Regions from separate parts of the Thioalkalivibrio sp. AKL9 genome, predicted to be linked through region 1. Evidence: predicted binding sites of a transcription regulator. Region 1 holds the regulator's gene; the other holds the start of a gene.

Evidence for each region. The regulator LexA, encoded in region 1, represses DNA repair genes until DNA is damaged. The targets are predictions, from matches to a motif close to TACTGTNNATATNNACAGTA.
Region 2: a site for LexA is predicted at 11,724-11,743, ahead of D573_RS0103255 (error-prone DNA polymerase). Genes of this name have one in related genera too.

What each region holds. Positions count from the first base shown of each region.
Region 1 covers NZ_KB905110.1:97,333-112,760, reverse strand. The annotation lists gene D573_RS0109145 (2-isopropylmalate synthase) at 1-1,336, opposite strand, end outside; gene D573_RS0109140 (Lrp/AsnC family transcriptional regulator) at 1,516-2,007, shown strand; gene lexA (transcriptional repressor LexA) at 2,362-2,979, shown strand; gene imuA (translesion DNA synthesis-associated protein ImuA) at 2,983-3,615, shown strand; gene D573_RS0109125 (DNA polymerase Y family protein) at 3,776-5,209, shown strand; gene rnk (nucleoside diphosphate kinase regulator) at 5,224-5,634, opposite strand; gene D573_RS0109115 (rhodanese-like domain-containing protein) at 6,099-6,446, opposite strand; gene D573_RS0109110 (thioredoxin family protein) at 6,496-7,164, opposite strand; gene D573_RS0109105 (glycine cleavage system protein H) at 7,175-7,627, opposite strand; gene D573_RS0109100 (hypothetical protein) at 7,627-8,025, opposite strand; gene D573_RS0109095 (hemerythrin domain-containing protein) at 8,081-8,707, shown strand; gene D573_RS0109090 (hemerythrin domain-containing protein) at 8,700-9,419, shown strand; gene D573_RS0109085 (nitrate/nitrite transporter) at 9,463-10,650, opposite strand; gene D573_RS0109080 (lipopolysaccharide assembly protein LapA domain-containing protein) at 10,693-10,908, opposite strand; gene D573_RS0109075 (endonuclease III domain-containing protein) at 10,988-11,629, opposite strand; gene rluB (23S rRNA pseudouridine(2605) synthase RluB) at 11,635-12,639, opposite strand; gene moaB (molybdenum cofactor biosynthesis protein B) at 12,699-13,235, shown strand; gene D573_RS0109060 (DUF488 domain-containing protein) at 13,252-13,683, opposite strand; gene D573_RS0109055 (N-acetylglutaminylglutamine amidotransferase) at 13,691-15,428, opposite strand, start outside.
Region 2 covers NZ_KB905104.1:231,081-246,508, reverse strand. The annotation lists gene D573_RS0103295 (CBS domain-containing protein) at 1-177, shown strand, start outside; gene D573_RS0103290 (diguanylate cyclase) at 262-1,536, shown strand; gene D573_RS0103285 (class I SAM-dependent methyltransferase) at 1,646-2,407, opposite strand; gene D573_RS0103280 (phosphomannomutase/phosphoglucomutase) at 2,591-3,934, shown strand; gene D573_RS0103275 (mannose-1-phosphate guanylyltransferase/mannose-6-phosphate isomerase) at 3,940-5,370, shown strand; gene gmd (GDP-mannose 4,6-dehydratase) at 5,457-6,542, shown strand; gene D573_RS0103265 (GDP-L-fucose synthase) at 6,535-7,500, shown strand; gene D573_RS0103260 (glycosyltransferase family 10 domain-containing protein) at 7,497-8,546, shown strand; gene D573_RS0103255 (error-prone DNA polymerase) at 8,564-11,722, opposite strand; gene D573_RS0103250 (phosphatidylserine/phosphatidylglycerophosphate/cardiolipin synthase family protein) at 11,905-13,173, shown strand; gene D573_RS0103245 (cyclin-dependent kinase inhibitor 3 family protein) at 13,207-13,752, shown strand; gene D573_RS0103240 (FAD-binding domain-containing protein) at 13,768-15,024, opposite strand; gene D573_RS0103235 (NAD(P)/FAD-dependent oxidoreductase) at 15,021-15,428, opposite strand, start outside.

The DNA.
Region 1 (15,428 bases):
AACGCACCAGATCCCAGCCGGTAACCGGCGTCAGGTAATGCTTTTCGAACAGCTCGTGGATGCGCTTCGAGGAGACCTCGATCTGCGAGGTCTCGGCATCCTTCTGCACGATGCGGGCGAACTCGATCGCCAGCCAGCGCGGCAATTCGATGCCGTAGTCGCGCTCCAGCACATGCGTGACCCCACCCTTGCCGGACTGGCTGTTGATGCGCACGACTTCCTCGTAACGCCGGCCCAGATCGCTCGGGTCGATCGGCAGGTAGGGCACGTTCCAGTGGCCGCCCTTCTCCTTGTAATGCGCCAGGCCCTTGCGGATCGCGTCCTGGTGGCTGCCGGAGAAGGCGGTGTAGACCAGCTCGCCCGCCCACGGGTGGCGCGGGTTGATGGGCATGTCGGTGCACTCCTTGTACACGTCCATCAGCCGCTCCATGTCGGACAGGTCAATGGTCGGGTCAATGCCCTGCGAGTACAGGTTCATGCCGACGGTGACCAGATCCATGTTGCCGGTGCGCTCGCCATTGCCGAACAGCGTGCCTTCCAGGCGGTCGGCCCCGGCCAGCAGCCCCAGCTCGGCCGCGGCCACGCCGGTGCCCCGGTCGTTGTGCGTATGCAGCGACACGCAGAAATGCTCGCGGTACTGCACGTGGTCGCAGAACCACTCGACCTGGTCGGCAAAGACGTTCGGCGTGGCGGACTCGACCGTGGCCGGCAGGTTGATCACGACCTTCTGGCCCTGGTCCGGGCGCCAGATCGCATTCACCGCATCGACCACCTCGACCGCGAAGTCCAGTTCGGTGGTGGAGAAGCTCTCCGGCGAGTACTGGAAGATCCAGTCGGTCTGCGGGTACTTCGCCGCATGGTCACGCACCCAGCGCGCACCGTTTTCGGCAATGCCGCGCACGCCGTCGCGATCCATGCGGAAGACCTGCTCGCGCTGCGCCGGGTTGGTGGAGTTGTACACGTGCACCACCGCGCGCGGGGCGCCCTCCAGCGCCGCGAAGGTCTTCTGGATCAGGTCCTCGCGCGCCTGGGTCAGCACCTGGATGTACACGCCCTCGGGGATCCGGTCTTCATCGATCAGGCGGCGGGTAAAGTCGTAGTCGATCTGCGAGGCGGACGGGAAGCCGATCTCGATCTCGGTCAGACCGATTTCCACCAGCACCTCGAAGAAGCGCATCTTCTGCTCCACGCTCATCGGGTGCACCAGCGCCTGGTTGCCGTCGCGCAGGTCCACCGCGCAGAAACGAGGGGCGGCCGTGGTGCGCTGCGCCGGCCAGCGCCGATCGGACTTGTCGATCGGCGGGAACGGGGCGTACTTGGTGTGATCGAAGGCCATCGTGTTCATCTCCTGTAAGGGGCGCGGCCTCGCCGTGTGGTCGGGTGCCACGCTCCGGATTTCTATCTGTGCATTATCCTAACGCATTGTCCCCGGCATAACCTTGCGTTTTTCCCTAAGAACGCAATAGTTGCGCACTATCCTTGCGCAATAAAGCCACTGTAGAGCAATATTCAACCATGAAATCCGAACCACACCGACTCGACCGCTATGACCGCCGCATCCTCGAGATCCTGCAGGAGGATGCGAGCCTGTCCAATCAGGCCCTGGCCGATCGCGTGGGGCTCAGCCCCTCCCCCTGTCTGCGTCGGGTACGTGCGCTGGAACAGGCCGGCGTCCTGTTGAGCCGCGTAGCCCTGCTGGATCGGCGCAGCCTGGGGCTGGAGCTGACCGCCCTGATCCATATCGGCATGGACCGCCACACCCCGGAGCGCTTCGCCCACTTCGAGGAGACCGTGGCGAGCTACGCCGAGGTCCAGCACTGCTACCTGATCACCGGCCAGTCGGCGGACTACATGCTGCAGGTGGTCGTCCCCGACATGGATGCCTACCAGGAATTCCTGCTGCGCCGCATCACCCGACTGGAGGGCGTGGACAGCGTCCATTCCAGCTTCGTGCTGCGCCGCGTGGTCGACCGCACCGCCCTGCCACTGGACTACACCCCCACCTGAATACCACATCAAGACCCAGGGCGGATTGACCACGAAGGCACGAAGAAAGGCAAGGGCCGGCAGGATGTGATGAGCGAAGCGAAGCGCATCGTGTAGCCATCCCAAGGGTGGCGAGGTTCCCGGATCGATGCGTTTCGCTTCGCTCAACAGCATCCTACGCCCGGGCCGCAACACCTCCCTGGGTTTTCTCCGTAATCCTCTGTGGCGCAACCGCCCTTGACCTTCTTCGTGCGCTTCGTGGTGGAACAAACCGGCCGTCAGGAGCAAACACGCACTCCGGATGGATGCGCCGCTCTTGTCCTCGCGCCAGCGACCCCTGTACTGTATATATAGACAGCAACCGGAGGGTGCCCCGTGTCGCTCACTGCACGCCAGCAAGCCATCTTCGACTACATCGCCGAGACCATCGCCACCCAGGGCACGGCACCGACCCGCAGCGAGATCGCCCGGGCCTTCGGCTTCCGCTCGCCCTACGCGGCCGAGTGCCATCTGAAGGCCCTGGAGAAGAAAGGCACGATCGAACTGCTGGGCGGCACCTCCCGCGGCATACGCCTGCCGGGCGCCGCCCGTGGCGCACCGGCCGAACTCCCTCTGGTCGGGCGCGTCGCCGCCGGCTCGCCGATCCTTGCCACCGAGCATATCGAGCGCCACTATCGGGTCGACGACGCCCTGTTCCGCGGCCGCCCGGACTATCTCCTGCGCGTACACGGCGAGAGCATGCGCGACGCCGGCATCCTCGACGGCGACCTGCTGGCCGTGCGCCAGACCCCGGAGGCCCGGCCCGGCCAGATCGTGGTCGCCCGCATCGAGGACGAGGTCACCGTCAAGCGCTTCGCGCAGGACGGCCCGAAGGTGCGCCTGCTCCCGGAGAACCCCGACTTCGCCCCCATCGAGATCGACCTCGAGCGCCAGGAACTGGCCATCGAGGGGATCGGCGTGGGCGTACTGCGCGATCTCGAACCCCAGACCTAAGCCATGGGCGCGCTGGATACCCTGCTCGACCACCCGGCGCTCTGGCGCGGGCGCAGTGCTGCCCCGGCCACGGATGCCCCGGTCTGGCCCAGTGGCCATACGGAACTGGACCGGGCCCTGGGCGGCGGCTGGCCGCGCGGCCAGCTGATCGAACTGCTGGGGGCCCCGTTCGGCTGTGGCGAGACCCGGCTGCTGGTCCCCATGCTGGCCGCCTGCGGCCGCGACGGCTACTGGATCGCGGTGATCGCGCCCCCGGCCACGCCCTGGCTGCCGGGCTGGCAGACCCTCGGAATCCCGCCGGAGCGGGTCCTGCTGATCCACACCGAGCACGACCGCGACACCCTGTGGGCCGGCGAACAGTGCCTGCGCGATCCCGCCTTTGGCGTCCTGCTCGCCTGGCTGCGCGGCCCCGTGGAGACGGCCCTGCTACGCCGGTTGCGTCTGGCTGCCAGCGAGAGCCGGGCCTGCACGATCCTGTACCGGCCACCAAACGCCGCGGCACAGCCTTCGCCGGCCCACCAGCGCCTGCGCTGGCAGCCCGCGGCCTCCGGCCTGGAACTGCACTGCCTGAAGGGGGCCGGCCACTGGGCCCGCTCCGGCCACCCCCTGCAGGTTCCCGAACCACCGGAGGCCTGAGATGGGCCAGCCTGCCCGTCCCTCGCGTGCGGCCACACACCCGGAGCCGGTCCGACAACAACTGAGCCTGCTTCCGGCCGCAGCCCTGCCCGCCACCGCACCCCGGCCACCGGAGACGCACACCGCCACCCGCGCCGCCCGGCCGCGGCAGGAACACTGGATGGCAATCGACCTGCCGCACCTTGCGCTGGATGCGCTGGCCCGGACGGAGCCGGACCCCGGGCGGCTTCAGCGCCCCCTGCTGGTGGTGGAATCCGACCCTGCCCCCCGAGTGCACGCCGCCAACCGCGCCGCCCGCCAGGCGGGTGCCCGCCCCGGCATGGCGCTGGGGGATGCCCTGGCGGTGCTGGATACCCCGGAACTGGTCGAGCATGCCCCGGACACCCTGCAGGCCCAACTGGAGATGCTGGCCGGCGTACTGCTGCGGTTCTCCGATCACGTGCACCCGGAGCCGGAGGCACAGCGCATCCTGGTGGAGGTCGGGCGCAGCCGCCGCCTGTTCGGCGGCCTCGAGGCCCTGCGCCACCAGGCGCGGGACACGCTGACCGAACTGGGCTTCCATCCCCGTATTGGCCTGGCCCGCAGCCCCGCCGCCGCGCGCCTGCTGGCCCGCCTGCGCAACCCCGCGATCGCGGAAGACCCCGAGGCCCTGCGCCGCATCCTGTCCCTGGTTCCGCTGGAGGCCCTGCCGCTGGCCGCCGCGACCCGCGAGGGCCTGCGCGCCGTGGGCCTGCGCCAATTGGGCGATCTGCTGCGCCTGTCGCGCCCCGAACTGGCCCGACGCCACGGACCGGAGTTGCTGGACCTGCTGGACCGACTGCTGGCGCGGCGCGCGGAGACCCTGCCCCGCTTTGCGCCACCCCCGGTGCTGGATCTGTCCCTGCGCCTGGAGCACGAGATCCACGCCACGGCGACCCTGGCCTTCCCGCTCAAGCGGCTGCTGCGCCAGGCCGAGGCGCAGTTGCGCGGCCTGAACCGCAGCCTGCAGGGGATGACACTGGAACTGGCCCACCGCGAGGCGTGTACCCGCATCTCACTGGAGCGCGGGCAGCCGGGCATTCGCACCGACGAGTGGCTGCCCCTGTGGCAGACCCGACTGGATCGCGAGACCCTGCCGGCGGCGGTGATCGGCCTGCGCCTGCAGGCACCCCGCTTGCTGGACCCACCGGCCCGGGGCGACAGTCTGCTCGCCGCAGACCCGGCGAGCAGACCACCGGCCGATCAGCTACCCGCCGTGCTGGCTCGCCTGCGCGCCCGGCTGGGCGAGCAGGCCGTCGCCCGCCTGATCAACCGCCGCACACCGAGACCGGAGGATGCCCAGCGGCCGCGACACGATCTCGCCACCACTCCGGCCCCCACCGCTCCAACCCCGGGCCAACGGGCCTGCGGAACTGCCCTCTGGCTACAGGGCCCCGAGCCCGCCGCGCCCCCCGACCAGCCCCAATGGCTGGGACGACTGGAAGATGGCTGGTGGGATCACGGCCAGGACGCGCGCCGCGACTACGCTTGCAGCCGCGACCGTCAGGGCCGCCGGCTCTGGCTGTACCGCTGCCTGCGCAGCGGCCAGTGGTATCGCCAGGGTTACTGGGGCTGAGGGGGGACGCCGCCTCAGCGGTGGTATTCGCCCGCGCGCTCCGGCTGGTACTCGACCTCCTCGATGCGCACGTGCATCTGCCCCCCGCCCGGGCGCGGCCACTCGATCTCGTCGCCCTCGGACAGGCCCAGCAGCGCACTGCCCACCGGCGCCAGGATCGACAGCGTGCCGCCACTCTCGTCCACATCACGCGGGTACACCAGTGTCATCGAGAACTCGTCGCCGGACTCGATCACCCGGAACCGGACCTTCGAGTTCATCGTCACCACCGAACCCGGAACCTCGTGCGAATCCACGACATCCGCGCGATCCAGTTCGGACTCGAGATCGGCCTTGCCGGGGAAACTGCCATCCGGAAGGGACTCCAGCAGCTTGTCCAGGCGCTCCATGTCCGTGGTGGAGACAATGATCTTCGGCTTGTTCACTTTCTTACTCCAGAATGCAGAACGCGCCTCCGGGGAGACGCGCCAGGCAAATAATATTCAGGGAATTTCCGGAAACCGGGAAACTTACTCGGGAGACTAGCCAAGACCCGGCAAAAAAGCCATAGCGCCCATCACAGTGCTCGTAAGCGGGAGCCGCACATAGGGAGACGCTGATTAATTCGCACGTCCGCGCTCGATCGATTTTTCTCGCTGACAAGGCGCGGTGAGCGAAGTGTAGCCGAGCTACATAAGCAAGCCGCAACGCGGTCAGCGGGCCCATTTTCGTCAACAACGGGCGGCCGAGCCCTCAAGGGGTTGGCGCCCCATTTTCCCCGATCCTGCGTTGCGGCGTTTGACCGTAGAGTGACTACGGCGCTGCGCACCGCGCCTTGTCTCGGAAAAAACGGGGCACCAACGCGGACGTGCGAATTAATCAGCGTCTCCCTAGCCTTTGCCTTGCGCCCTCACCGAGGCCAGGTCTCCCGCCACGCCGCGTAGCCCCCGCGCAGCACATGCGCATTGATACCCATCGTGCGCAGGCTGTCGGCCACGAGCTGGGACCGGCCGCGACCGCCACAGAACACCACGACGGGCTGGTCCGCATCCGCCATATGAGACTCGATACCGGCCTCTAGCTTGGGCCGCGGGATGTTGATCGCGCCCTCGATCGTCCCCGCGGCCGCCTCCTCGGGCTGGCGCACATCCACCAGCAGAAACGGTTTCTCTTCCTCGAGCCAGCGCGCCACCTCCCCTGGTTCCAGATGCGGCAGGCTTTGTTCCAGCTCGCGAATACGCTTCTCGAAAAGACTCACAGGAGGACTCCGTTGGCTGCGTGAACCGCAAGTTTAGCGCGCGCCCGGGTCACAACGACGGACGTACCAGCAGCGGGACCACCCGAAGGGTGAACAGGACCAGCCCGACCAGCGCCGCCACCGCACCCACCGCCGTCAACATCGCAACGCCCAGGATCCAGCCGAGCCCCATGCCCAGCACGGCCAGATGCACCAGGACCTGCGGCGTCCAGGCCCACAGCCAGCCACTGGCGATCGGGTGGCCGGTAAAGCGCGGCAGCATGTGCTCGCCAAGCCCCATGATCAGCAACAGAAGAAAACCCAGGGTAAAGCCATGCAGCGCGGCCGGACGCGCCGCACCCTCGAGGAAGAACCCGCCCAGTGGCAACGCGGCACCCGCGATCAGCAGCCAGATCATCGCGCCCAGCACCGAGGCCCGGCTGGAGGCCGACAACCCCAGCCCGACATGGCGCGCGGCCTTCTGTGTGCGTTCCGGGGCCTCCGCCACCAGTGCGGTCGCGGCGGTGCGATCCAGCAGCCCGATGTGCTTGAGCTCGCCATCCACCACCACGGCCGGGATCGACCGGATGCGCAGCCGGGTCGCCAGTTCGCGCCCTTCGGGCTGGCCCATGTCGACCACCGCGAAGTCGATCTGTTTGTTTTCCGCAACCTCGCGCCAGATGCGCTCGGCATCGTGGCAGGAGGCGCACCACTCGGACACCAGCAGTTCCACTTTCATGATCCCGCCCTTAGTCCGCGCAGCGCATGCAGTGGATGTCGTAGCGATCGACCCATTGTTTCAGACCGGCAATCGCCTCGGCCCCGGTATGTAGCCGCTCCAGCGCCGCTTCCGGATCGTCCGGGCGCATCACCACGACCCAGGCAGCGGTATAGGGGGCCACGTTCACCAGCCCCGGATCGGCCTCCACGGCCGGATTGATGCGCTCAATGGTGCCGTCGAACGGCGTAGGGATGCCCCCCGCCCACTTGCCGGACTCCAGCCGCGCCACCGGCTTGCCCGCGGCGCGGTGCGAACCCGGCTTGCGAAAGCGGAAGTACTGCACCCGCCCCGCCATGGTCTGGGCGGGATCGGTAATCCCGAGGGTAAAGGTGCCGTCGTCCTCCGGACGGACCCAGACATAATCCAGGTCATAGAACAGGTCGTCCGGCAACTCGCAGCCGTTGTATTCCGTATGACTCATTACGCCCCCTTCGGACCGTAGTGACGCACGGTGAGTGCAATGTTCAGTGCGAACAGGATCATCGCCCCCCAGGCCATCGCCCCGCCGACCGCGACGGTCGGGTTATGAAAGACCAGCCAGCCCGCGATCATCACCAGGAGCCCGAGATTCGCCAGCAGGAACTGCACATGGCCCAGGCGCTCGGAGAACAGCGAACGTCCGGAAAAGCGCGGCAACACATGCAGACCCACGCCATAGATCATCATGGTCACGAACCCCAGCAGCATCAGGTGGCCATGGATGCGCGGCACATTGCCGGGGATCAGGCCGGGATGGGCCAGCCAGAGGATGCCGAGCAGCCCGCCCAGCAGGGCATAGGCGAGGGCCGCGAGGATGAACATCCGGTTCCGAGGGTGCATCAAAAGCTCCAGGCCAGGTTTCGCACAGCATACTTTAAGCTATATTCAATTTACATTGATCGAGATCAAGACGGGGCGCGAGCGCTTCGGCGAAAGTCGCCTGCTTGTTGACCACTCTGCGAAGGTCCGATACCCCATGCACGCGCAACTCCACGAAAGTGTTCCCGGATTCCAGCAGCCCATCGAGTTGCTGCGGGCGTGCCATCGCCGAATCCTCAACTCTCTGGACATCCTCGAGCGCCTGCCCGCCCATTTGGCCGACAAAGGCGCCGACGAAGAGGCCCGAGGCGCCGCGCAACGGGTCCTGAACTACTTTCACGAGGCAGCGCCCAACCACCACGCGGACGAGGACCAGGACCTGTTCCCCGTGCTGCGCCAGCACTGTGGCCACCCCGAGAGTCATCCACAACTGTGCGAATGGCTGGACCGCCTGACCGCCGAACATGACGAGATCGAGGCCGGCTGGGATCGACTGGAGCCGGCCCTGCAACGCATCGCCGCGGGCCAGCCGGCGGACCTCGACGGGGCCGACGCCTGGATACGCCAATACCGCATCCACCTCGATCTGGAAGAGCGCGCCGTACTCCCCTTTGCCGAGCACCTGCTAGGCCCGGAAGACCGCCGCGCCATCGGTGCCGCCATGGCCGCACGCCGGGGTATCGCGAGCGCAGACCGTGGCTGATTTCGTACTCGACCTCCGCGGCCTGGCCGAGCATGCCCACACCCGCGCGTACTACACCCTGCGCGAACTGCGCAGCGGTCAGGTCTTCGAGGTCTGGCTGGATCAGGAACCGAAGATGCTGATGGACGCGGTCAGCCTGCAGCTGCGTCAGGCCATCCACTGGCGGGTGCTCGAAGACGGCCCGCCCTTGTGGAAGCTCGCGGTACAACGCCGCGAGGACGTCGCCCCGGTGGACCTGGTCGACCTGCTGGAACGCGATCACCTGCGCATCGACCGCCTGTTCGCCAGCGCCCTGCACAAGGTCAACGCCGGCGACCTCGAAGGCGCAGCGCCGGATTTCCACGCCTATGTCGACGGCCTGCGGCGCCACGTGAAGGTGGAAAACGACCTGATCGTCCCCCTGCTGGACCTGCCCCGCAGCCCGAACGGCCAGGATCCCACCTCGATCATGCTGCGCGAGCACGACGAGATCCTGGAACAGACCGCGATGCTGGAACACGAATTCAGCGAAGGCGCGGACGAGGCCTGGGCCGTGGCCCCGTTCTTCGCCCTGATCTCCGGCGCGCTGGCCAAGCACGAAGGCCGCGAGGAACAGAACCTGTTCCCGCACTGGAGCCGCGCCCTGCGCGAACAGCCCGATGCCGCCGCCGAGCTGCTCCAGCGCGCACAGACCCTGCTGACGGCACCCGACCCGGCACCCCACAGCAACTGAGCGCCCCGCATGGCTGCGCGGCCGCCGCAGCCCGGCACTCGTGTCAATCCACGGCTTCCCGGGCGCGATGCGGCGCCGACAGGCGCGCCAGCGCCCAAAGCCCCAGCAACGGGCCGGGCAGCAACAGCCACAGGACCCAAACCCCGCCATCCGCCCATAACCAGCCGGTCAGCCAGATGCCCGGCAGGGTCAGCGCAAAGCCGATCGCATTCATCACGCTCAACGCGGAACCCACGGCATCCTCCGGCGCGCTGTCCGCGGCCAGCGCGGAGAACTGGGGCGAGTCCGCGATCACCGTGAGCCCCCACAGCGCCAGGAGGCCGAACAGCAACCAGGGCGACTGCCCCGCAAGCAGCGGGTACAGCAGACAGGCCAGGCCCGAGGTTGCCAGTGCCACCCGCGCCACACGCAGGCTTCCCAGGCCCCGACTCAGGCGCCCACCCCAGACACAGCCCGCCAGACCCAGCGCGATCACGCCAAAGGCCAGCCACGGAATCAGGGCCGCATCGGCCTCCATCCGTGCGAGCTCACGGGCGACCAGCAGAGGCACCAGCGTCCAGAACGCATACAGTTCCCAGCAGTGCCCGAAGTAGCCCCCGGCCACGGCGCGAAAATCCCGCCGTGCCAGGGCATGGAAGCCCTTCCCGAGCCCCGGCGTGCGCCCCGGTGGCGGCAGATGCGGGCCATCGCCCAGACGCAGGATCATCAGCGCGGCCAGCAGGGCCAGGCCCGAGGCCAGAAGCACGGGCACCGCCCACGGGAAATCGAGCGTGGCGCCACGCAGCAGATGCGGGAGCGCGGTCCCCAGGGTCAGCATTCCGAGCAGCCAGGACAGCGCCCAGCCCTTGTACTGCGGGGTCCAGCCGATCACCAGCTTCATGCCCAGCGGATAGACCCCGGCCAGTGCCAGCCCGACCAGAAAGCGCGTCAGCAGGGCCAGCTCCCAGACGCCGGCGAGCAGGATGAAGATGGCGTTGAGTCCGGCCCCGAAAAGCGCCGAAATGGCGAACACACGACTGGCGCGAAAGCGGTCCGCCAGCCCCGTGGCGGCGACCGCCAGGGTCCCGGTGATGAAACCGAGCTGGGTGGCCATCGTGAGCCAGCCGATCTCGGCGGGCGACCACCCCAGTGCCTGCTGCAGCGACAGCCCGACCCCGTTGACCGAAAACCACAGCGACGTCCCGAATAGCTGCGCCACCACGATCACCGCCAGCGGATGGCGGCGGATCATGTCAGCCATCGAGGGATGCCGCCCCGAAGGACACCACGCGGCTCAACGACTGGCGCCGCGTATCCAGCGCTTCAGCAACGCGACCAGGGCACCCCCGGAGACCAGGCCCAGCAGGTAGATTCCGACAATCAGCAGCGCCAGTGGCAGGGTTACGTACAGGGTGAGGAAGTTGAGCGTTACGAGACGCAGGTTCTGGATCGCAAAGATCGCAACCACCGCGACGAACACGATAATCAACAGGGTGTACAGGTAACGCATGGGACCTCCCTGGTCAGTCGGACATGCCTCTCAGGTTCCGGCGCCCCGCCGCGGGCGTCAAGCGGCCGGGCGGTGGGTTTCAGGCCTCGGCGTGGGTGCAGTGCCGCCGCACCGGACAGGCATCACAGCGCGGCCGCGGCCGGCAGCGCTCCTTGCCATGTTCCACGATCAGCGCATGCAGGTCGTTCAGCGCCGCCACATCCGGCCCCAGAGCCACCTCGACGTGCTCGCGCAGCGCATCGTACGGAGCCCGTGCCTGCGGCAGGTCCAGACGTTCGAACAACCGGCGGGTATAGGCATCCACCACGAACACCGGGCGCCCGAAGGCGTACAGCACGATATCGTCGGCGGTCTCCGGTCCGACACCCTTGACCCCCAGCAGCGCCGCGCGCAGCGCGTCGGTGTCCAGCGCCGCCAGACCCTCAATCCCGCCGGACGCCTCCAGGAAGGCCAGCAGGTGGCGCAGGCGATCCGCCTTCACGTTGAAATAGCCACTGGGACGAATGTGTTCGGCCAACTCTTCCCGGCTCAGGGCCATCAAGCCCTCCGGCGACAGCGCGTCGATACCGCGCAAGTTGGCCAGCGCCTTCTCGACGTTGGTCCAGCTGGTGTTCTGCGTCAGCACCGCGCCAACCATCACCTCGAACGCCGTCTCCGCCGGCCACCACTGCAGGTCGCCGTACTCCGCGCGCAGGGCATCCAGAAGCTCGGGGATCCGCACAGGAGCTACCGCTGACGGCTACCGCCCGGTTTACCACCGCCGCCCGAGCGGCCGCCGGGTCGACCTCCCGCAGGCTTCGCGCCCCGGGAGCCGCCGCGACCCGCGGGGGACGAAGACTTGCCCGGCTTCTTCGGCGGCGACGAACTCCAGCCGTCCTCGCGCGCCGCCCGGCTGGTGCGGGCCTTGCCCGCCGGCGCCGCCTTGCCGGGGCGTTGATCCCGCGGTTTGCCGCGCGGATCGCGTCGCGGGCCGCCGCGACCGCGCGTGCGCACGGAGTCGGGCACGGGCAGGTCCGACGCCTCGTACAACCCGGCCACCTCGCGGGTCTCCAGATCCCGCACCGCACCGGTCTTCAGCCCGTGCCCGAGGACCACCGGCCCGTAGCGCACCCGGATCAGGCGGCTGACCGTGACCCCGACCGCATCCCACAGGCGGCGCACCAGCCGGTTGCGGCCTTCGCTGACCACCACATGAAACCAGTGATTGGCGCCTTCCCCACCCTGCTCTTCCAGACTGTCGAAACGGGCCGCGCCATCCTCCAGTTCCACGCCTTCGCGCAGCATGTCCTGGGTCGCCGGCGGCACCTCGCCCAGCACGCGCACCGCGTACTCGCGTTCCAGGGCCATGCTCGGGTGCATCAGCCGGTTGGCCAGTTCGCCATCGGTGGTGAACAGCAGCAGGCCCGAGGTATTCAGGTCCAGCCGTCCCACGGCCACCCAGCGCTGCCCCTTCAACCGCGGCAGGCTGGCAAACACCGGCCGCCGCCCCTCGGGGTCCGAGCGGCTGCAGATCTCGCCCACCGGCTTGTGATACACGATCCACCGATGCGGATGCTCCGGGCGCCGCACGATGCGCCCGCGCACGCGGATCACGTCGTGCTCGTCGACCTGGTCGCCCAGCTTCACGGTGCGGTTGTTCACCTGCACCTCGCCGCGCTCGATCCAGCCCTCGATCTCGCGCCGCGAACCCAGCCCGCGCGCCGCCAGGACCTTCTGTACCCGCTCCGACATTCCCGGAACTCCAGCAACTCATTAAGATGGACGCCACGATACACCAACAGGACGTTGCCATGACCGATTCCGCGCCGGAAACCACGCCCGTCAAGACACCGCTGAACATCGCTGTGCTCACCGTCTCCGACAGCCGCGAACTCGCGGAGGACCGTTCCGGCGACGCCCTGGTGGAACGCCTTGAAAGCGCCGGTCACCGGCTGGCCGAGCGCAAGATCGTGAAGGACGACATCTATGCCATCCGCGCCGAACTCTCGCGCTGGATCGCCGATCCCGATATCGACGCGGTGCTGACCACCGGCGGCACCGGCATTACCGGCCGCGACGGCACCCCCGAGGCCGCCTCGGTGCTGCTGGACAAGACCATCGAGGGCTTCGGCGAGCTGTTCCGCATGCTCTCGTATGAGGAGATCGGCACCTCCAGCCTGCAGTCGCGCGCCCTCTCCGGCGTCGCGAACGGGACCTACCTCTTCGTGCTGCCCGGCTCCACCGGCGCCTGCCGCACCGCCTGGGACCGCATCATCCGCGCCCAGCTCGACGACCGCACCATGCCCTGCAACCTCACCATGCTGATGCCGCGCCTGAAGGAATCCTGAGGGAGACGCGGCGCGGTCAATCCGGATCCGATCCTGGCTCGTCGGGTGCGAAGCATACCGGCGAGGCCCACTCGCCATTCGCCGCCTCTTCGGCCCATTCGGCCTCGAGGAGATCGCGCAGGACCGCAGCATGGCTGTGCTCCACGTCCCGGGTCGCCGTTAGCAGGGTCAGGCGGCCACGCCGGGCATACCCCAGCAACCGGGCCCATGCCTCCTCGGGGGCTGCTCCCAGTTCCGCCCGGTACCGGCGACGAAACTCGGGCCAGCGCTCCACGTCGTGGCCGAACCAGCGGCGCAGATCCGCGGACGGGGCAAGGGACTTTTCCCAGGCATCCAGCGCGAGCGCCGATTTCTTCATGCCGCGCGGCCACAGGCGGTCGACCAGCACACGGGCCCCATCCCCGGGATCGACCGGGTCGTAGACGCGCCGGATCCGCACCCGTTCCATACGGCGATTACCGGTCCACGTGGGTCTGCAACCAGTACTCCAGCAGGGCGGCGTGCCAGAGCTTGGAGCCCTGGATACGGGTGAAGTACTCATCCGGGGCGTCCAGCAGCTTGTCGATGTAGGCCGGCTGGTAGAGGCCGCGCTCGCGGGCGGCGCGCGAGGTGAGGATGTCACGCATGAACTCGAGGAAGTCGCCTCGAACGTACTTCAGCGCCGGCACCGGGAAGTAGCCCTTGGGCCGGTCCAGCACCGCGTCCGGCAGCCGGCCGCGGGCGATGCGGCGCAGGACGTCCTTGCCGCCATCGCCCAGCTTCAGGTGGGGCGGCATCGCGGCGGCGGTCTCGACCAGCTCGTGATCGAGGAACGGCACCCGCGCCTCCAGGCCGAACGCCATGGTCATGTTGTCCACGCGTTTGACCGGATCGTCCACGATCAGCGTGGTCGCATCCAGCGCCAGCACCGCGTCGATGAAGGAATCCGCGCGGTCGGTCTCGAGCTCGGAGAACTGTTCGCGCAGCCAGTCGCCGGTCACGTCGTTCGCCGGCGGATGGCGCAGCATCTCGGCCATCTCCGGGTGGTCGCGGTCGAAGTAGTGGCGACGGAAGCGCTCCACCCAGTCGCCGTGGCGATCCTCGGCCATTTGCGGATACCAGAAGTAGCCGCCGAAGACCTCGTCGGCGCCCTGACCGGACTGCACCACCTTCACGTGCTGCGAGACCTGCTCGGACAGCAGATAGAAGGCGACCGCATCCTGGCCAAACATCGGCTCGGCCATGGCACCCACCGCCTCCGGCAACCGGGCCAGCACCTGATCGTTGGGGATCAGCGTCGCCTGGTGGTCGGTGGCGTAGCGTTCGGCGACCGGATCGGAGTATTCGAACTCGGAGCCCTTCTCCTCCGGCTGGTCCTCAAAGCCGACCGTAAAGGTGCGCAGGTCCTGCGCGCCCTCCTCCATCGCCAGCGCGACCAGCAGCGAGGAGTCCAGCCCGCCGGAGAGCAGCACGCCCACCGGGACGTCGGCCACCTCCAGCCGCTTGCGCACGGCCTGGCGCAGGGAATGCTCGATACGTTCCTGCCACTCCGCGTCCGATACCGGCTCGGCGGGGCGGTGCGCATGCAGCGTCCAGTAGCGCTGCAACCGCTCCTGGCCACGCGAGTCGATGCTCAGATAGTGCCCCGGCTCCAGCTTGCGGATACCGCGCAGCACGGTGCGCGGCGCGGGTACCACCGCGTGCAGCGAGAACAGCATGTGCAGGGCCTCTGCATCCAGCTCGGTGTCCACGTCGCCGGCCGCCAGCAGCGCCTGGGTGTTCGAGGCAAAGCGGATGCCGTCACCGACGCGGGCCAGGTACAGCGGCTTGATGCCCATGCGGTCGCGTGCCAGCAGCAGGCGCTGGGCGTTGCCATCGAACAGTGCGAACGCGAACATCCCGTGCAGGCGCGCGACGATGCCCTCGCCCCATTCGGCGTAGCCGCGCAGGATGACCTCGGTGTCGCCGGTGGAGAAGAAGCGGTGGCCGCGTCCTTCCAGTTCGCTGCGCAGCGCGCGGAAATTGTAGATCGCGCCGTTGAACACCAGCGCAAGCCCGGTCTCCGGGTCGAACATGGGCTGGTGCGCCCGCTGCGACAGGTCCAGGATCGACAGCCGCCGGTGGCCCAGGGCGACCCGACCGGAGGCCCACAGGCCATCGGCATCCGGCCCGCGCCGCTCCAGGCAGGGCAGCATGCGCGCCACGGCCTCGCTG
Region 2 (15,428 bases), on a different contig from region 1:
GTCTGCACGAAACCGGTGATCACCGTGCCCGCCGAGATGGATGTGAAGTACGTCGCGCGGCTCATGGTGAGCCAGGGGATCCGGCGGCTGGTGGTGCTGAAGGGCAACGAGCTGGAAGGGATCGTGACGACCAGCGACATTGTTGGGTCGATCCTCGAGATGGCGGACATGGACTGAACCGCGCCGCCCCAAGCGGGTCGGATTTCAGTGACCTCGCGCATGACCCCGTGTCGTGCGTTCATTTTTTGCAGAAGGCCCGATATGGCGTCCGTTTCGATCATCGAGGGGTTCGAGAAACTCCGACTGCTGGATGCCGCTATCGAGCAATCGTACAACTCAGTGGTCATTACCGACGCCGATCTGGACGGCGGTCCGCGGATCGTTTACGTCAATGCCGGTTTCGAGCGCATGACCGGGTATTCGCGGGAGGAAGCCCTGGGGAAAACCCCGCGTATCCTTCAGGGCCCGGCAACCTCGCGCGCCGTTCTGGACAGGTTGCGCGGGGCCCTCGTCAGTGGCGAGTATTTCGAGGGTGAAACGGTCAACTACCGCAAGGATGGCTCCCCGTACGAGGTTCGCTGGCACATCTCGCCCGTATATGCCAGCGATAACGACCGTGACATCACCCACTTCGTCTCGGTACAAAAGGACATTACCGAGGAGCGGCGGCGGGATGACGAGCTGCGGCTATTGTCGACCGCGCTTGAGGTGTCGGTGGACCCCGTGCTGATCACCGACCCGGACGGCACGATCACCTATGTGAACGCGGCCTTCGAGGAGCAGACCGGATACAGCCGGAATGAAGCGGTAGGCAAGAATCCGCGGTTCCTTCAGTCCGGTCAGCAGGAGGCCGGGTTCTATCGCGAAATGTGGGAAACACTTGGGCGCGGCGAAGCCTTTCGTGGCGAGTTCGTGAACCGCCGCCGCGATGGCACTCTGATGAACATGGAGCAGAGCATCAGTCCGGTGACCGATGCCCATGGCCGGGTGACGCACTACGTGTCGATCAGCAAAGATGTGACCGATCGAGTACGCATGGAGGACGAGATCCGGCGACTGGCGCATACCGACTGGCTGACGGGGCTGGCCAACCGCCTGAGCCTGGGCAACACGCTGGAGGCGGAGATGGAGCGCAGCCGCCGCTACGGACGGCCCCTTTCCCTGATCATGTTCGATATCGACCATTTCAAAGACTTCAACGACGACTACGGCCACGAGACCGGAGATGACGTCCTCAAGCGGCTGGCCGATACGGTTCAGGGCGCGTTGCGCGAGGCGGATGCCCTGGGGCGCTGGGGCGGGGAGGAGTTCATGGTCGTCGTTCCGGAGACCCCTGGGGCGGGCGCCGAGGCCATGGCCGAAAAGCTGCGCAAGGCCGTGGCGGTCATGGAAACGGCGTGCCCGGTGTCGGTTACGGCCAGTTTCGGGGTGACCGAGATGCGCCAGGGCGATACCCCCAAGACCTTCGCCCGCCGCGTGGACGAGGCGATGTATCAGGCCAAGGAGGCGGGGCGCAACCGCGTCGTCTTGCTCTAAGGCCGTGGTTCCGGTAGTGCGGCGGCGGCCCCAACGAAAACGGGCCGACCCCAAAAGGGCCGGCCCGTCCTGTCGGGGATGCCATGCCCCGAGATTGGCAGCGTCCGGACTACGCGCGGCGGCGCAGCACCCAGATCTCCAGCAGGGCCCAGTCTTCGCCCGGATAGTTCTCCTGCTCCAGCGGCGACAGGCGGCGATGGCGGCTGGCGGTGCTACCGACGAATTCCAGGTGTTCCAGCAGCAGGCGCTTGGTCGCGTCGGCCTTTTCCAGGGCGAAGGGGTTCAGGAAGTTGACCAGCATGTAGCCCTCGCGCGGGGTCTCGGCGAAGGAGCGGATCAGCTTCTCGATTGCCGGCGGGTCCAGATAGACCAGCGATGCGGTGGAGATCACGATGTCCGCGTCGGCCATCGATTTTTCGATCGCGGCCTGGGTCTCCGGTGCGGGCTGGTTCAGGTCGGCCTCGAAGGTTTCGTCGAACAGCCCGGCGCTCTTGCCATAGGCCAGCGCGTTGCCCGAGATATCGATGCCGGTGGTCTTCATCGGCAGGCGGCGCGGGGCGGCGACGGTCTTGCAGGCCTGCTCGTCGGCCCAGTTGGCGCGGATCGCCTCGACATCCATATTGTGGATGGCGGCCATGGTGGTGTTGCCAAAACAGCAGCACAGATCTACGTAGTTCAGGGTCTTGCCGGTGGCGGCCTGCTGCTCGGCCCAGGGAAGGATCAGCCGGTCGAAGGTTTGCCGGTTGAAGTCGTCGGAGATGTAGTCGAGCGCGTCGATGATGCGCTCCTTGAACGGCACCGGGGTCTCGGCGACGTAGATATCGTCGAAATGCTGTTTCTTCTCCTCGGTCTTCACTTGCGGCTCACTCATCGGCTTTTCCTCGTTGTATAAACCCACCATGCTCGGGGGTATGCGTGTAGAGCGTCAAGTAACGGCACTCACGCCAGTGATGCTGGCATGGCCTCGCGGAGCCCTTTGGCTATGTATCATGAAGGTGTACGCAGCGGATTTCCGTCCGGTGCGGGAATCGAATGATGCCGGTAAGGGGCGTGCATGAAGATCGACTGTTTCAAGGCCTACGACATACGTGGCCGGGTGCCGGACCAGCTCAATCCGGAGGTGGTGCGAGCGATCGGGCGCGCCTTTGCCGAGGAGATCCGGCCGGGACGGACGGTCGTCGGGCACGACATCCGCCTTTCGAGCCCGGAACTGGCGCGGGCGCTCACCGAAGGACTTACGGCGGGCGGGAGTGACGTTGCCGATATCGGCATGTGTGGCACCGAAGAGGTGTATTTCGCCACCGCCCACTACGGGGCCGGTGGCGGGATCATGGTGACGGCCAGCCACAATCCGCTGGACTACAACGGTCTGAAGCTCGTGCGCAGCGACGCGCGCCCGATCAGCGGGGATTCCGGGCTGCAGGCGATTCGCGCTCGCGCCGAGCGTGGTGACTTCCGGCCCATGCCCCACGGGCAGGTCCGGCACCTGGATCATCGGGCGGACTACATCTCCCGGTTGCTGGCTTCGGTCGACCGCGAAACCTTGCCGAAACTCAAGGTGGTCGTGAACCCCGGCAACGGGGGGGCGGGGCCGGTGCTGGAGGCCCTGGAGCCGCATCTCCCGTTCGAGCTGATCCGCGTCAACTTCGAACCGGATGGGCGTTTCCCCAATGGCATTCCCAATCCATTGCTGCCGGAAAACCGCGCGGCCACCGCGGAGGCGGTGCGCAAGCACGGCGCCGATCTGGGCGTGGCCTGGGACGGCGACTTTGATCGCTGCTTCCTGTTCGACGCCCAAGGCAACTTCATCGAGGGGTATTACATCGTGGGCCTGCTGGCCGAGGCATGCCTGGAGGGGCACGCCGGGGAGTGCATCGTCCATGATCCGCGCCTGACCTGGAACACCATTGAGATGGTGTGTGCCGCGGGGGGCGAACCCATCCAGTCCAAGACCGGACACGCCTTCATGAAGGAGCGGCTGCGCCACGAGGATGGAATCTACGGGGGCGAGATGAGTGCTCACCACTACTTCCGGGACTTCTACTACTGCGATACCGGGATGTTGCCCTGGTTGCGGGTGGCCGAGCTCATGGGCCGACGCGGCCAGGCATTGGGCGAGATGGTGGCCGAGCGCATGGCGCGCTTCCCCTGCAGCGGCGAGCTGAATTTCGAGGTCGAGGACGCCGCCGCCGCCACCGATCGGGTGATGCAGGCCTACGCGTCGGAAGCCGTGGGGCTGGATCATACGGACGGCGTCAGCCTGGAATTCGCGGACTGGCGCTTCAACCTGCGCAGTTCCAATACCGAGCCGCTGTTGCGGTTGAATGTGGAGACCCGCGCCGATCCGGCCCTGCTGGAACGCCGCGTGGACGAGATTTCACGCCTGATACGGGGGTAAGGCCGATGGAACATACGCAAAGCCGGACGGAACTGCAGCCGGTGATCCTGGCCGGCGGATCGGGGACTCGGCTGTGGCCGGTATCGCGCAGTCACTACCCCAAGCAGTTCCTGCCCCTGACCGGGGAGCAGACGTTGCTGCAGCAGACGGCCGAGCGGCTCGACGGTCTGGGCGCGTCGGCGCCCCTGGTGCTGGCCAACGTCGAGCATCGCTTCCTGGCGGCCGAGCAGTTGCGGGCGGCAGGTGTGGAGCATGCCCGTATCGTGCTGGAGCCGGAGGGGCGCAATACCGCCCCGGCGATCGCCCTGGCGGCATTGCAGGCGCAGGCGGAAGGGCGCGACCCGTTGTTGCTGATCTTGGCGGCGGACCACCACATTGGTGATCCCGAGGCCTTCCAGGCCGCCGTGGCGCGAGCCATGACGCTGGCGGAGGCGGGCCACCTGGTGACCTTCGGGATCGTGCCTACCGCTGCGGAGACCGGTTATGGCTACATCCAGCAGGGTGAGTCCCTGGGGGAGGCGGGGGCGCGAGTGGCGCGTTTCGTCGAGAAGCCGGATGCCGCCACCGCGCGCGAGTACGTCGACAGTGGCGATTACCTCTGGAACAGCGGCATGTTCGTGTTCCGCGCCTCGCTGTACATGCAGGAGTTGCAGCGTTTCGAACCGGGCATCGTCGAGGCTTGTCGCGCCGCGCTGGAGGGCGCCCGCGAGGACCTCGACTTCCTGCGGGTGGACCCGGAGGCCTTCGCCGCGGCCCCGAACATCTCGGTGGACTACGCCGTGATGGAGCGCACCGAGCACGCCGCCGTCACACCGCTGGCCGCCGGTTGGAGCGACATCGGCTCGTGGTCCGCTCTGGCGGGCGTGCGTGGCATGGATGAGCAGGGCAACACCCTGCGCGGGGACTGCCTGCTGGAAGATAGCGAGGGCTGCGTGGTGGATGCCGACGGCCTGCTGGTCGCCGGCATTGGCCTGCGCAACCTGGCCGTGGTCGCCACCCGTGACGCCGTACTGGTTGCCGACCGCGACCGCGTCCAGGACGTCAAACTCATCGTGGAGCGCCTGAAAGCCGACAACCGCAGCGAGCACGTCAATCACACAGCGGTTTATCGTCCCTGGGGGTGCTACGAATCCATCGATACCGGGGCGCGCTATCAGGTCAAGCGCATCACCGTGAACCCCGGTGCGCGTCTTTCCCTGCAGATGCATCATCATCGGGCCGAACATTGGGTAGTAGTCAGCGGCACCGCGCGGGTGACCAATGGCGAGCAGAACTACCTGGTCACCGAGAACGAATCGACCTTCATCCCGATTGGCCAGGTTCACTGCCTGGAGAACCCCGGCGCGCTCCCGCTGGAACTGATCGAGGTGCAATCCGGCAGCTACCTCGGCGAGGATGACATTGTCCGTCTGGAGGACGTGTACGGCCGCGCGTGACCGGGCATCGGGTGGTTCCGGGAATGCTATGATCCGCCCTTTTGGGTGGCGCGCGGACGGGGCGTGGCCTGCGAGCAGGAGTTGGCATGGCCAAAGTGGCATTGATCACCGGGATTACCGGGCAGGACGGGGCCTACCTGGCCGAGTTTTTGCTGGACAAGGGCTACGAGGTGCACGGCATCAAGCGCCGCTCCTCTCTGTTTAATACCGATCGTATCGACCACCTGTATCAGGATCCGCACGAGAGTGATCGCCGGTTCATCCTGCATCACGGGGATCTGACCGATTCGACCTGCCTGATCCGCATCATTCAGCAGGTGCAGCCGGACGAGATCTACAATCTCGCCGCGCAGTCGCATGTCGCGGTCTCGTTTGAGGAGCCGGAGTACACCGCCAACTCCGATGCCCTGGGCACGCTCCGCGTGCTGGAGGCGATCCGCATCCTCGGTATGGAGCAGACCACGCGCTTCTATCAAGCCAGCACCTCGGAGCTCTACGGGAAGGTTCAGGCCACCCCGCAGGACGAGACCACCCCGTTCTATCCGCGCAGCCCGTATGCGGTGGCCAAGCTGTATGCCTACTGGATCGTGGTGAATTACCGCGAGGCCTACGGGATGTATGCCTGCAACGGCATCCTGTTCAACCACGAATCGCCGGTGCGCGGCGAAACCTTCGTCACCCGCAAGATTACGCGCGCCCTGGCCCGCATCAAGCTGGGGCTGCAGGAACGGCTCTATCTGGGCAACCTGGATGCCAAACGGGACTGGGGGCATGCCCGTGACTACGTCGAGATGCAGTGGCTGATGCTGCAGCAGGAAACCCCGGACGACTACGTGATCGCCACCGGCGAACAGCACAGCGTGCGCGACTTCGTGGATGCCGCGGCGCGCGAGCTGGGCATGCGTATCGAATGGCGCGGCGAGGGCGTGGACGAACAGGGATTCGACGAAAAGGGCCGCTGCATCGTGTCGGTGGACCCGCGCTATTTTCGTCCCACCGAGGTCGAGACCCTGTTGGGGGATGCCAGCAAGGCCAAGCGCGAGCTGGGCTGGGAACCGCGCATTCGCTTTGACGAACTGGTGGCCGAGATGGTGCGCGAGGACCTCAGGAGCGCCGAGCGGGACGAGCTGGTGCGCGACCACGGCTACCGGACCCTGAGCCGCCATGAGTAAATCGCAACGCGTCTTCGTCGCCGGACACCGCGGGATGGTGGGCAGCGCGATCTGTCGCCAGCTAGAGGACTGGCCGGGGGTGGAACTGCTGACCCGCAGCCATGCGGAGCTGGACCTGACCGATCAGGCGGCGGTCGAGGCCTTCATGCGCGTGGAGCGTCCAGATCGGGTCTACCTCGCGGCGGCGAAGGTCGGGGGCATCCATGCCAACAACACCTATCCGGCCGAGTTCATCCGCGACAACCTCGCGATCCAGACGAACGTGATCCATGGCGCGCACATCGCGGGCGTGCGGCGGCTGCTCTTTCTCGGGTCCAGCTGCATCTATCCGCGCGAGGCGCCGCAGCCGATCCCCGAGGAGGCCCTGCTGACCGGGCCGCTGGAGCCGACCAACGAGCCCTACGCGATTGCCAAGATCGCCGGCATCAAGCTGTGCGAGAGCTACAACCGGCAGTACGGAACGGATTACCGCTCGGTGATGCCGACCAACCTCTACGGCCCGGGTGACAACTATCACCCGGAGAACAGCCACGTGATTCCCGGGCTGATTCGGCGCTTTCACGAGGCGAAGCGGGCCGGAGCCGGGCATGTGACCGTTTGGGGGAGTGGCACCCCGCGCCGGGAGTTCCTCCACGTGGATGACATGGCGGCGGCCTGTGTACACGTGATGAACCTCGATCACGTGACCTACGCAGAACACACGCAACCGATGTTGAGCCATATCAACGTCGGCACCGGCGAGGATCTTGCGATCGCCGACCTGGCGCGGCTGGTGGCGCGGGTGGTCGGCTTTGCCGGCGAACTGCGTTTTGACACCTCGCGCCCGGACGGGACGCCGCGCAAGCTGCTGGATGTCTCGCGACTCGCGGCGCTGGGATGGAAGGCCCGAATCGAACTTGAAGAGGGGCTCTCCGGGGCCTATGCCGAGTTCCTGGAACGCGGCGGAGATCGGCCGTGACCGAGCCCACCTCGCGTCCGATTCGGGTCAAGTTTCTCTCGACCATGCGCGAGGGTATCTGGCGCCACCAGTTGCCGGACGGCGAGGCGCGCTGGGGGCGCTGCGAGTTCGTTTTCGACCCCGCGGTAACGGACTACGACTGGCTGGTGGTTTACGACGAATTTCCTTCCAACACCGGGCGCAACCGGCACTACAGCGAACAGCTGACCTGTGGGGCCGAGCGCACGCTCCTGGTAACCATGGAGCCGCCGTCCATCAAGTCCTACGGCCGGCGTTTTACCCGGCAGTTCGGGCGCGTGCTGACCTCGCACCCGGAATGGGCCCTCAAGCACCGGCGGCGCATCCATTCCCAGCAGGGGATGCTCTGGTACTACGGTTTCGGCAGTCAGGGCGAGCGGGCGTACAACGATATGCACGCGAAGCCGCCGCTGGAGAAGACCCGCGAGATCGCCACCATGTGTTCGGCGAAACGCCAGCGCCACACCTTGCACCGGCGGCGCTATGACTTCACTTGGGCGCTGAAGTCCGAGTTGCCGGAACTGGAGATCTTTGGCAAGGGGGTGCAGCCGCTGGATGACAAGGCCGAGTGCCTGGACGCGTACCGGTACCATCTGGCGGTGGAGAATTACGTGGGTGCGCACCACTGGACCGAGAAGCTGGCGGACGCCTTTCTCGGCGCGACGCTCCCGTTTTACTACGGTGCGCCCAATGCGACGGACTATTTTCCGCCGGAGAGCTTCATCGCGATTGATATCGAAGACGTGGAGGGGACGGCGGAACGCATTCGCCGCGCCATCCGCGACAACGAATACGAACAACGCCTGCCACACATCCTCGAGGCCCGGCGCCGGGTGCTGGAGGAGTACAACCAGTTTGCCGTGGTCTCGCGGATTATCGAGTCTGCACACGACGCCGAGCCGGCTGGTCCCACGGGGCAGTGGATCCATTCTCGTCGCGCCCTGCGGCGCCGCGATCCGCTGGCCGCTCTGGAAGGAGCCTGGGAGAAGGTCAGCCAGCGCATCGGCCACCTCGCCGGACGTACCTGAACTGGCCGCTTTGCGGTTCAGCCGAAGTCGCGGGAGTGGGTGGCGAGTTCGCCGAGCCAGGTGCTGCGATCGATCAGGCGCTGCACGATCAGGTGGCCGACGCCCTCGCTGTACTGCCACTCGCCGTGGGCCTCCAGCAGGCGGCCGTGCAGGACCTCGGCGCGAAAGCGCTCCACCCGATCCGGCCAGACGATCAGGTTGAGCGTACCGGTCTCGTCCTCCAGGGTCAGGAATACCGTACCGTTGGCCGAGCCGGGGCGCTGGCGGGTGATCACGAGGCCGGCGTAGCGGGCGCCACTGTGGCCGGGCTGTTCAAGTAGCCGGGCGGCGGTGGCCAGGCGGTGCTGTTCCAGGGACGGGCGCATCAGCGCCAGCGGGTGCGGGCCCAGGCTCAGGCCCTGGGTGGCGTAGTCCTGCACCAGGTCGTCCACGGCATCCGGGCGGGGTAATAACGGGGTCACGTCGGCCTCGCGCACGGTCTCGCCCGGCCCCTCGGCGAACAGCGGCAGGGGCTCCTCCACCGCCTCGGTCGCCCAGCGCGCCTGGTGGCGGTTGCCGGCCAGGCCCTTGAGCGCGTCGGCGCGGGCCAGGCGATTGGCCTGGGCGCGGGTGAGCCTGGCGCGGGCCACCAGATCCGGCACGTCCGCGAAGGCCCGCTCAACGCGGGCGGTGACCACGCGCTCGGCGACGTCGCGCGCCAGCCCGCCGACGCGGTTCAGGCCCAGGCGCAGGGCCAGCGCGTCGCCCCCGGCCAGCGGTTCCACCGTGCACTCCCAGTCGCTGTGGCGCACGTCCACCGGGCGGACTTCCACGCCGTGGCGGCGGGCGTCGGCGACGATCTGCGCCGGGGCGTAGAAGCCCATCGGCTGACTGTTCAGCAGGGCGCAGGCGAAGATCGCCGGTTCGTGGCACTTGAGCCAGGACGAGACATAGGTGATCAGCGCAAAGCTCGCCGAGTGCGACTCGGGGAAGCCGTATTCGCCAAAACCGAGGATCTGCTTGTACAGCTGCTCGGCGAATCTCTCCGGATAGCCGCGTTCGCGCATGCCGTCCATCAGGCGCTCGCGGTAGCGCGCGAGCTGGCCGGTGCGGCGCCAGGCGCCGATCGCGCGGCGCAGCCCGTCCGCCTCGCCGGCGGAGAAACCGGCCGCGACCATCGCCAGCTCGATCACCTGCTCCTGGAAGATCGGCACGCCCAGCGTGCGTCCGAGCACGCGCCTGACCTCTTCGTTCGGATAGCGCACCCGCTCCGGGTGGGCGCGGCGCTTGAGATAGGGGTGCACCATTTCGCCCTGGATCGGGCCGGGCCGCACGATGGCGATCTCGATCACCAGGTCGTAGAAGTTCGTGGGCTTCAGGCGCGGCAGCATGCTCATCTGCGCGCGCGACTCGATCTGGAATACGCCCAGGGTGTCGGCCTTCTGCAGCATGCGGTAGACCGCCGGATCCTCGGCGGGGATGTCGGCCAGGCCCCAGTTGCGGCCGCGGTGACGCGCCATCAGTTCCAGCGCGCGGCGCACGCAGGAGAGCATCCCCAGCGCCAGCACGTCGATCTTCAGCAGGCCCACCGCGTCGAGGTCGTCCTTGTCCCACTGGATTACCGAGCGCTCCGGCATCGCCGCGTTCTCGATGGGGACCAGCTCGTCCAGCCGGCCCTCGGCGATCACGAAGCCGCCGGTGTGCTGCGACAGGTGGCGCGGGAAGCCGAGCAGCTCGGCGGTCAGGGTCTGCCACTGGCGGGCCAGGGCGCCGTCCGGGTCCAGCCCGACCTCGCGCAGGCGCTCGGCGGGGATGCCGTCGTCCCACCAGGCGAGGTTGGCGGTCAGCGCATCCAGCCGTGCACGCGAGATGCCCAGCGCCCGGCCGACGTCGCGCAGGGCGCTGCGGCGGCGGTAGCGGATCACCGTGCAGGCCAGCGCGGCGCGCTCGCGGCCGTAGCGCCGGTAGATGTACTGGATCACCTCCTCGCGGCGTTCGTGCTCGAAGTCGACGTCGATGTCCGGCGGCTCGCCGCGCTCGGCGGAGATGAAGCGCTCGAACAGCATGCTGGAGCGCGAGGGATCGACCGCGGTGATGCCGAGTGCGTAACAAACCGCCGAGTTGGCGGCCGAGCCGCGCCCCTGGCACAGGATCCCGCGGCTGCGGGCAAAGCGCACGATGTCGTAGACGGTCAGGAAGTACGGCTCGTAGCCCAGCTCGCGGATGATGCCCAGTTCGCGTTCGATCTGTTCCTGCACGTTCGGCGGGATGCCGTCGGGCCAGCGTTTGAGCGCGCCCTTGAGGGTCTCCTCGCGCAGGTAGGCGGACGGGGTCAAGGTCGTCGGCAACGGGTCGGTGGGGTAGCGGTAGGTGACCGCGTCCAGCGAGAAGTCGCAGTCCCGCGCGATGGCTACACTGGCCTCAAGCCAGGCGGTGGGATACAGCGCGGCCAGCTCGGCCCGTGGGCGCAGGCAGCGTTCCCCATTGGGGAAGCGTTCATGCGCCACCTCCGCGACCGTCGAACGCAGGCGCAGGGCAGTAAGCACGTCCTGCAGGGCGCGCCGGCCGCGCCGGTGCATGTGCACGTCGCCGCAGGCGACGAGCGGGAGTCCAGTGGCGGTTCCCAGCGCCCGGGCGCGGGCCGTCAGGGTGGCATCTTCGGGGGTACGCAACTGGCTCACGGCCAGGTGGCCCTGACCTGGGGCGGCCCATCCGGACAGCCAGTGGGCCGCTTCGGCGAGCGATGCCCCTGGGCTGTCGGCCTCGACCCGCAGCAGGCTGTGCCAGCCGGTGCGGCTCTCGGCGGGCAGGGTATCCAGGTCGGCGCGCGTCAGGTGGTAGTGTCCCTTGTCCGCCGCGCCGCGGGCCCGAGTGATCAATCGACACAGGGCGGAATACCCCGTGGGATTGCGCACCAGAAGCGTCAGGGTGGGGCCATCGGCCAGCCGGAAGGTCGCCCCCAGGATCAGGTGTAACCCACATTCCTTTGCTGCCGAGTGTGCTCGTACTACACCCGCCAGCGAGGCGATATCGGTCAGCGCCAGCGCGCGATAGCCCAGTGCCTGCGCCTGCTCGACCAGTTCCTCCGGGTGCGAAGCCCCGCGCAGGAACGAGAAGTTGCTGAGCGTCGTCAGTTCGGCATAGGCCGGGGGGGCGCCGGCATGCTTGCGGGTGGGGGGATGGGCTGCGGATTCCATATACTGTCGATATATACAGTATATGGAATCCGTCCCACAATGACCGGGGGGATCGCCAACCCATTACGCTTCAACGCGGTGCCGGGATAACAGGCCACCTGACGAACCTTCGCCGGTTTTTGTAACCGGCTGTGTACACTGAGCCAAAATCCTCATGTATTCGCTGCGTGCCTGGAGACCCCATGCGCTACGTCCTGCTCCCGGTGGTGCTGATTGCCCTGATCTTTGCGCTGGGGAATGTGGTGCTGTTCAATGCGTTGCCGAAACCGGACCGGCTGAAAGAGCCGCTGGCGCTGGAGTACGGGACTTCGTCGGAGCAGTTCCGGCGGGACATGGGCCTGCTCCTGCAGCAGCCGATCATGAGCGGCAACCGCATTGACCTGTTACAGGACGGCGAGGCCATCTACGCGGCCAAGATCGAGGCGATCGAAAACGCCGAGCATTCGGTCACCTTCGGGGTGTACGAGTACTGGGGCGAGCAGGCGGCGATCTTCTCCGAGGCCCTGGCGCGTGCGGCGGAACGCGGGGTTCGGGTGCATGCCATGCTGGATTTCCTTGGTTCGCGCGATGCTGACCCGGAGATGTTCGAGCGCATGGAAGAGGCCGGGGTGGAGCTGGTGCGCTGGCGCGAGCCGTCCTGGTACCAGTTGTCGCGCTTCAATCACCGCACGCACCGCAAGCTATTGGTGGTGGACGGTCATACCGGCTTCATCGGGGGAGCCAATGTGGCCGATCCCTGGGTTGACGGTGACGACCGCGATGGCTATCGCGACAATCACTTCCGCATCCAGGGCCCGGTGGTCGGCAATCTGCAGGCGGTGTTCCTGGAGACCTGGCTGGACGCCACGGGGCGGATGCCCACCGGCGAGGCGTATTTCCCCGAGCTGTCCGAAATGGGGGATCGCGACGCCCAGATGGTTAACAGTGCCCCGCGCGAGGGGCGTCACCGGGTGCGCCTGATGTTTCTGCATGCCATCGCCGCGGCGGAAGAGCACATCACGATCGGTACGGCCTATTTCTATCCCGATCCGCGGTTCCTGGAGGTACTGGAGGAGGCGGCCGACCGGGGCGTCCGTATTCGCGTGCTGGTCCCGGGCGACAGCATGAACTTCGGTTTCTTCCGTCATGCATCGGTTAATCGCTGGCGGCCGATGCTCGAATCCGGGGTGGAACTGTACGAGTATCATCCACGCATGTACCACTCCAAGCTGATGGCGATCGACGACCGCTGGGCCAGTATCGGCTCCGCGAATCTGCACAACCGGTCGTTTCGGCTGAACGACGAGGCCAACCTGAACATCTGGGACGAAGGCTTCGCCCGCGAGATCCGCGAACTGATCGAGGTGGACAAGGCCGATGCGGAGCGCCTGACCATCGAGGACTGGGAGAACCGGCCGCTGCGGCGCCGCCTGGCGGGGTGGATCACGCACCTGATTGGTCCCTACCTTTGATTCATTACCACCATATTTCTGCAGGAAAGCACCGTGACACTGACGACCACCCATTCGGCAGACACGCTTGAAATCGGCACGATCCACCTGCTGGAGGGTGGCGCGATCGGTATGACCCGTTGCCCTGGCAAGCGTCGGGATCGCGAGGTCTGTGAGGCGCGGGATGTACAGGCGGATCTGGTGGCCCTGTCTGGCTGGGGCGCAACTGCGGTCGTGACCCTGAACCAGGAGGGTGAGCTGGAAAGCCTTGGCGTACGCGATCTGGGGAAGGCCGTGCAGGCTGCGGGCATGCGCTGGCTGCATTTGCCGATCGGTGACATGGCGGCCCCCGACCGACCCTGGGAAGAGGGCTGGAAGGACATCGGACCACGGGTCCACCAGTGGTTACAGGCCGGGGAGCGCGTGGTTTTCCACTGCGGAGGGGGGCAGGGCCGAGCCGGGACCATTGCCGCCCTGACCCTCATCGAACGCGGATTGGCGTCGGAAGACGCCATTCGAGAGGTGCGATTGGCCCGCCCCGGCGCGATCGAAAGCATCGATCAAGAGCGCTACCTGCTGAATCATCCGCGCCCGACCTGATCGGACTGCCTGGCGCTACAAGCCGTTGCGGGCGAGCAGTGCGGGGATCTTGCGCTTGAAGCGGAAGAACCCGTGGGTTGCATGGGGCCAAGCGAGATCGTCCCACGTCCGGCGCAGGGGGATGATCTCGATTCCGTCTTCCGCCAACTTGTGCGCAAGAGTATCGAGGGCGTTGGCCAAGGGCCCGACGGGCGCCTCGGGTGTGGCAATGGTGGTCACGCTGGCGGCGACGCACTGCACGCGGAGGGCATCAGCGTGTAGCCGCGGGAGCACGGATGCGGGCTTTTGCAGGGCCTCGCCCGCGTGCTGCACCGCGTCCTTGGCCAGTGCGTCGACCCAGGTGGCGGCCTTGGGACCAAACGGCCAGGGCATGTCGGGGTGACCACGCGGAGTGACGGCGACCGCGGCCACGTTGGTTCCTTTCGGCAGCAATTCATGGCCATTGAAGTCGTCTCCGTGAAGCAGGAGCAGCACGCGCCGGTCCCGCGGTAGAGTTCGCGGTGCGGGCAGCGCTCCGGGCGGAGGTGGGGCCTCGTCGCGGATCGCGGGTGCCTGGGGCGCCAGGCCGGTGGGGCGGAATCGGTTATCGGTAAAGCGCGCGATGTTGTCGGCACTGGCCTGGTAGGTCTTGCCCGGCGTTTGGATGCCGGCGATCCAACGCCAGCCTAGGGTGTTCGAGGCTGGGTCGGCATCAAGCAGGTGACGCATGAAGAAGTCCGCCCCAAGGGTCCATGGAAGCCTCAACGTGAAAATCCAGATGGAGGCGAACCACATGCGGGCGTGATTGTGCAGATAGCCGGTTTCGACCAGTTCGCGGGCCCAGTGATCGAACCCCTCCAGCCCGCTGCGTCCAGCCTCGGCGGCAGCGACCGCCTCGCGCAACCCGTTGTCCCTGGCGAGGCGCGCCTGTTCGATGTCGCGCTCGTCTAGGAATGACCGCCAGACCTGGGGGCGCATCTGCAGCCACCCCTTCCAGTAGGTGCGCCAGAAGACCTCCTGGACAAATTTCTCGGCCGCCTTGGGTGAATGGTGGGCGAGCACCTTTGCGATCACCTCGTGTTCGGTAATGGCCCGATGGCGGATGTAGGGCGAGAGCAGGGATACGTTGTCGCGTTCACCTGGACCGGGGTCGCGGTTTCGCTGAGCCGCGTAGTGACGACTCGCGAGGGGGCCGAAGTCCGAGAGCCGTTCCAGGGCGGCTGCCCGCGTCGTGGGGAAGAAGGCGGTGTGACCATCCGGCGCCTGGCCGGTGGACTTGAAGGGGCTGGTCACTGGGCGTGCCGGTCCGGCGCCGGAAGGGCTTGAAGGACCGTGTCGGCCAGTGCTTCGCCGCTGTCGAATGCAGCTTCTACCCGCGGCCCCAGGGCCCAGTCGCCGCAGGCGCCGAGCCGTTGCTCCGCGTCCCAGAGACAGGACTGGTCGGCGGCCTGTTCGACCCGTGCGTATAGCCATCTATGGACCTGATGCTGGAGGAGGCGGGCTGAGCCGAGCAGGGGCCGGAGGGCCGTCAGCAGCGGTTGCGCTAGCTGATCGGGGTCTTTCTGGATGTGCTCACGGGACCAGTCTGGGCCTGCGTGGGCCACGAGCGTCTCCGGTTTTGCGTTGCGGCCGGGTTTGGTGTTGTTGCGGGCTACCCAGGCGAGCGGTTGCCCGGAGAGTTCCTGCGATGGTCGGTC